Linked DNA regions of Tsuneonella mangrovi. The protein of the gene in region 2 interacts with the protein of the main gene of each other region in a pairwise test. Links are inferred from orthologs where the notes say so. Each region holds a gene or a part of one and is shown on either strand. Other genes may lie near its edges.

Region 1 (3,070 bases), 160 kb from region 2 along the record:
CGAGCAGTCGCTCGACCTGCTGCTGGTCATCATGGTCGAAATGCTCACCGGGTTCTCGATCAGCTTGATCCTGTCGGTGGTCTATCGCCAACTGATCCGCCGCCCGGCGGTGGTATCGTGGGGAGCGACGGCGCTTGTGCTGCTGCTCTCGGTGGCGACCTATGCGGCGATCGATTCGTGGCTGCAGGGAATCTACTACTCGGGCATTCGCGACTCGAGCTTTGTCCAGCGAATGGTTGCGCTCGCTTACCTCGACGGCACGCTGCTCGGCGCGTGGTCGGCGCTCTATTACGCGATCAACTTCTTCCTCCAGGTGGAAGAACAGGCCGATCGGCTCGAGCGGCTCGAGGCGCAGGCGACCAGCGCGCAGCTGGCGATGCTGCGCTACCAGCTCAACCCGCATTTCCTGTTCAACACGCTCAATTCGATTTCCACGCTGGTGTTGCTCAAGCAAACCGAGCCGGCCAACGCCATGCTCACCCGCCTTTCGGGCTTCCTGCGGCACACGCTGATATCCCAGCCGAGCGGCAAGGTGACGGTGGCGCAGGAAGTCGAGACGCTGCAACTCTACCTCGAGATAGAACGGATGCGGTTCGAGGAGCGGCTGCGGACTGCGTTCGAGGTCGAGCCCGAGGCAGCCAAGGCCTGCCTGCCGGCGATGCTGCTCCAGCCGCTGGTCGAAAACGCGATCAAATATGCCGTGAGCCCGCAAGAGGAGGGCGCGCAGATCAGCCTCACTGCGCAACTCGTCGGACAACGGCTGCGCGTGGCCGTGTCGGACACCGGCCCGGGCTTGCGCAACGCACGCCAGCGCGCCAGCTTGCCGATGGCGCTTGCGGGTGCCGGCAGGACCGTGTCGACCGGCGTGGGACTTGCCAACATCCGCGACCGGCTGGCCCAGGCTTATGGAGACGATCACCGCTTCGAGATCCGCAATCCACCCGAGGGCGGGTTTACCGTGATCATCGAGATACCCTATCAAACGGCTGCTGACGTAGCGGCCGAAACCCCGGCGGCGAAACCGGCAGCGATCCCGAGCGTTGCCGCTACGCCCACTTCCCCCTCGCGCGGACCTGCGCGCCCGATTGGAACCACACCGGCATGACCATCCGCACCCTTGTCGTCGACGATGAAAAACTCGCTATCCAGGGGCTGCAACTGCGGCTCGAAAAATTCGATGACGTCGAGATCATCGGCACGTGCGCTAACGGGCGCGAAGCGATCCGCGCGATCAAGACCGAGAAGCCCGACCTCGTGTTCCTCGACATCCAGATGCCGGGGTTCGACGGGTTTTCGGTGGTCAAGGGCGTGATGGAAATCGAGCCGCCGCTATTCGTGTTCGTCACCGCCTACGAAGAACACGCGATCCGCGCATTCGAAGCGAACGCGGTCAACTACCTGATGAAGCCGGTCGACGAGGACAAGCTCGCCGATACGATCGAGCGGGTACGCGTGCGGCTGGCGGAAAAGCGCAGCGCGGAGGATGCGGAGAAACTTCTGAGCGTGCTCAGCGAAGTCGCGCCCGAGGCGGCGGAGGAATTCGTCGATGATGATGGCAGCGAGAGCAGCGACCGGTTCGAGAAGCTGATCAACATCAAGGATCGCGGGCAGATCTTCCGCGTCGAGGTCGATTCGATCGAGCATATCGAGGCCGCGGGCGATTACATGTGCATCTACACCGGCGACAATTCGCTGATCCTGCGCGAAACGATGAAGGATCTCGAGCGGCGGCTCGACCCACGCACATTCCAGCGCGTCCATCGCTCGACGATCGTCAACCTGAACCAGGTCCGCCAGGTCCGCCCGCACACCAACGGTGAATGCTTCCTGGTGCTTGAGAGCGGCGCCGAAGTGAAGGTCAGCCGCAGCTACAGGGATGTAGTGGCCAGATTCGTACACTGATTTGCTTTTCGCGCGCCCATCCGGGCGGTCGTGCGGCCTTGCGGACCCGGCGGGTCCGTTTAGGAACGATCCGATGACACCATTCGCGCTCCCGGGTTTCGATATCGACGCCTTCGTGGCGGCCACCTTGGCTGAGGACCTCGGCGAGGGTCTTCCCGGTGGCGGGCATGACGTCACTTCGGAAAGTGTAATCCCAGCGGATGCGCGGTTTTCCGGAGTGATGGACAGCCGCGACGCGATCATCGTCGCGGGGTTGCCGGTGGCGGAGGCGTTTTTCCGCGCACTCGATCCCGAGATGGAAATCGAGATGCTGGTGGCGGAAGGAGAGGCGGTTGGTTCCGGCACCGACCTGATGCGGCTCGCTGGCAATGCCCGCGCGATGCTGACCGCCGAACGCAGCGCGCTCAACACTGTCCAGCACCTCTCGGGCATCGCCACGCTGGTCCGCGAATATGTCACTGCGATGGACAATCCCGACTGCACCCTTCTCGACACCCGCAAGACCATTCCCGGCTTGCGCCACCTCGAGAAATACGCAGTGCGGATGGGTGGCGGCAGCAACCACCGCATGGGTCTGTGGGACGCAGCGATGATCAAGGACAACCACGTACTCGTCGCCGGATCGGTCGGCGAAGCGGTGCGCCGCGCGGTCGATGCCGGAGTCACCGAGATCATCTGCGAGGTCGATCGGATCGACCAGATCGAACCGGCACTCGCGGCGGGCGCGACCCGCCTGCTGCTCGACAATATGGACCCCGCGACCTTGCGCGAAGCGGTCGCGCTGGTGGCAGGCCGTGTGCCGACCGAGGCGAGCGGCGGGATCAGCCTCGATACGATCAAGGCCAAGGCTGCGAGCGGGGTGGACTATGTATCGGTCGGCCGCCTGACCCAAAGCGCGCCCGCGGCGGATATCGGACTGGACTTCACTGCCCTGTGAGGGTGCTGATTGCCCTCGCCTTGCTGGCCTTGCCGGTGCCTGCCTTAGCCCAGGCCTACCAGTGCCGGGTGCCGCAATCGGTTTCGGTGCCGCAGGTTCATCCTGACGGGCCGACACGGCGGGTGCCGGTCGCAGGCTACACGCTGGCGCTCAGCTGGAGCCCCGAGTTTTGCAAGCCGCGCAAGTCGAGCGCGCGCGACGCGATGCAGTGTTCGGGCCGCAACGGGCTGT
Region 2 (2,923 bases):
TCGGCCGCGCGGTTGGCGCGCATGTCGGCATAACGGGTCAGGCGTTCGACGAACGCGAGTTGCCGCGCTTCGATCCGCGCGAGAGCCCCGGCTTCGGGGATCGATGCGCTGACCTTGGAAACGGTCTTGGCCGCTTCGCTGCTCGAATCGGTAACCGTATCACCCTTCGTCTTCACGTCGGCCGGCAGCGAATCGACCATTTCCTCGAGGAAAGTCTGGCGACGCTTGAGGTCGCTCTCGACGGACTTGATGTTGTCGCGATACGCATCGACCCGCTCCTGCGCGGTGGCGACCCGCGCTTCGCGGTCGAGCAACGATGCGCGATCGGCCTGGGCGCGGTATTGGCTCCACGCCATCCCGGCGAGCGTCACACCCCACACCAGCAGCGCCCCGACGACCAGCGCGGCGGCGACCATCTGGATGCGCGAAGATACCTTGATAAAGCGGACCTGCCCCTGCGACCGCATGAAGAATTCGCGGTCCGGGAACATGGCGCGCAGGCGGTCAAGTTTTCCGCCGGCGGCAAATTGCATCGAAAACGACCCCCGTCTTCCGTCTGTTTGGTTGGCCGAGGTCGCTAGCAGAGGGTTCTTACCGAAGCGAATCCGGCCTCGTGATTCAGGGCGAGTCGAGCGAGTCCTGCGATGAATCGTTTCCCTAACATGGAATTAATTTTACTCTCGGTGAATCGACGTTGCGCGAGGCCATTTTTGCGATCGTGCAAAGGCCCCGCTGACTCGCCGCGCGCCGCCTGCTAGAGGCATCAATCATGGACATGACCACGACAACCAAGGATCCCGAAACGCTGGTTGCGGACCTGGCGCTTGCAGGGCGTGCGGCACAGGCGGAACTGGCGCGGATGGATGACGATGCGCGCGCTGCCGCGTTGCACGCTGCAGCTGCGGCAATCCGCGAGGATGAGGCGGAGATCCTGGCCGCGAACGCGCGCGACCTGGCGGCTGGCGAGCAGGCCGGGTTGAGCCCGGCGATGCTCGACCGGTTGAAGCTCGATGCAGCGCGTCTCGCCGGGGTTGCCGACGCAGTCGATGCGGTCGCGGACCTGCCGAGCCCGGTGGGCGAAGTGATCTCGCGGACAGAGCGCCCCAACGGGCTCGTGCTCGAACGCGTGCGGATCCCGATCGGGCTGATCGGGATCATCTACGAATCGCGCCCCAACGTAACCGCCGATGCCGCTGCCCTCTGCCTCAGGAGCGGCAATGCAGCGCTACTGCGTGGGGGCAGCGAAGCGGTTCATTCGAACCGAGCGATCGCCGCCGCCCTCGCGCGCGGCCTCGAAAGTGCCGGGGTGCCCGCTGCTGCCATCCAGCTGATGCCGACACAGGACCGCGCCGCGGTCGGCGCGATGCTCAAGGCCGCCGGAATGATCGACATGATCGTGCCGCGCGGCGGCAAGGGCCTGGTCGCGCGGGTGCAGGCCGATGCGCGCGTGCCCGTGCTCGCGCACCTCGATGGGCTGTGCCACACCTACGTCCATTCCGCCGCCGACCCGGCCAAGGCCCGCGCGCTGGCGGTCAACGCCAAGATGCGCCGCACCGGCATTTGCGGTGCGATGGAAACCTTGCTGATCGACGCCGACTTCGCCGATGCGGCTGGCGTGGTCAGCGACCTGCTCGAAACCGGATGCGAACTGCGTGGCGATGCCCGCGCGCAGCAGCTCGACCCGCGTATCAAGCCGGCAAGCGCCGAGGACTGGGACACCGAGTATCTCGACGCGATCCTGTCGGTGGCGATCGTCGACGATCTCGATGCCGCGATCGACCACATCGCCGCGCATGGATCGCACCATACCGATGCGATCGTGACCGAAGATACTGCCGCTGCCGAGCGCTTCCTCAACGAAGTCGATTCGGCGATCGTGATGCTCAACGCCTCCACCCAGTACGCCGACGGCGGCGAGTTCGGGCTGGGCGCGGAGATCGGCATTGCCACCGGGCGGCTTCACGCGCGCGGGCCGGTCGCGCTCGAAGGCCTCACCACCTACAAATGGCTGGTGCGGGGAACCGGGCAGGCGCGCCCCTAGTTGACCGCTGCGGGGGAGCGACGAGGAGATTTCACTATGCGTTACAACCGCCTCGGCTCGAGCGGGCTGATCGTTTCCGAACTGTGCCTTGGAGCGATGACCTTCGGGACCGATCCGGGCCGATTCGCCGCTGTCGCCGGGCTCGACCAGGCGGCCAGCACGGCGATGGTCAAGCAGGCGCTCGACGCCGGGATAAACTTCATCGACACCGCCAACGTCTATTCGCGCGGCCAGTCGGAACGGTTACTGGGCCAGGCCCTCAAGGATCTCGGCGTCAAGCGTTCGGATGTGGTCATCGCGACCAAGGCGATGGGCCCGATGGGCGATGGGCCGAACGATTCCGGCACCAGCCGCTATCACCTGATGGACCAGATCGATGCGAGCCTCGACCGGCTCGGGCTCGACCATGTCGACCTCTACCAAATCCACGGGTGGGACCGGCAGACCCCTATGGAAGAGGCGCTGCGTGCACTCGACGACATCGTGCGTTCGGGTCGGGCGCGTTACATCGGCGTTTCCAACTGGGCCGCGTGGCAGATCATGAAGGCATTGGGCATGTCCGAACGTTTGGGCCTCGCCAGCTTCGCTTCGCTCCAGGCCTATTACACCGTGGCCGGGCGCGACCTCGAACGCGAGATCGTGCCGATGCTGCAGAATGAAGGCGTGGGGCTGATGGTGTGGAGCCCGCTCGCCGGGGGACTGCTCTCCGGCAAATACACCCGCGGCGACGATGGCAGCAACCAGGGCGAAGGGCGCCGCGCGAGCTTCGATTTTCCGCCGGTCGACAAAGACCGCGCTTACGACGTGATCGACGTGATGAAGCGGATCGGAGAGAGCAAGGGCGCCAGCGTAGCGCAAGTCGCGCTCGCGTGGCTGCTCTAC

Evidence for each region. Proteins that work in one complex are often made in the same cells at the same time.
Region 1: the proteins of CJO11_RS07940 (region 2) and CJO11_RS08715 interact in binary tests that used the Escherichia coli proteins (3 or more experiments, as listed by UniProt). The link is inferred for Tsuneonella mangrovi from one-to-one orthologs.

The regions. Positions count from the first base shown.
Region 1 is NZ_CP022889.1:1,778,267-1,781,336, forward strand. Bases 3-3,001 are described here. They hold CJO11_RS08715 (LytR/AlgR family response regulator transcription factor), read left to right. Parts: upstream 3-1,101; coding sequence 1,102-1,902; downstream 1,903-3,001. Other genes in these bases: CJO11_RS08710 (sensor histidine kinase), read left to right, coding at 3-1,105; nadC (carboxylating nicotinate-nucleotide diphosphorylase), read left to right, coding at 1,976-2,839; CJO11_RS08725 (ribonuclease T2 family protein), read left to right, coding at 2,842-3,001. Also shown: more of CJO11_RS08710, read left to right, coding at 1-2; more of CJO11_RS08725, read left to right, coding at 3,002-3,070. UniProt on the Escherichia coli protein: Member of the two-component regulatory system BtsS/BtsR, which is part of a nutrient-sensing regulatory network composed of BtsS/BtsR, the low-affinity pyruvate signaling system YpdA/YpdB and their respective target proteins, BtsT and YhjX.
Region 2 is NZ_CP022889.1:1,620,878-1,623,800, forward strand. Bases 57-2,908 are described here. They hold CJO11_RS07940 (glutamate-5-semialdehyde dehydrogenase), read left to right. Parts: upstream 57-775; coding sequence 776-2,041; downstream 2,042-2,908. Other genes in these bases: CJO11_RS07935 (peptidoglycan DD-metalloendopeptidase family protein), read right to left, coding at 57-491; CJO11_RS07945 (aldo/keto reductase), read left to right, coding at 2,078-2,908. Outside these bases: more of CJO11_RS07935, read right to left, coding at 1-56; more of CJO11_RS07945, read left to right, coding at 2,909-2,923. UniProt on the Escherichia coli protein: Catalyzes the NADPH-dependent reduction of L-glutamate 5-phosphate into L-glutamate 5-semialdehyde and phosphate. The product spontaneously undergoes cyclization to form 1-pyrroline-5-carboxylate.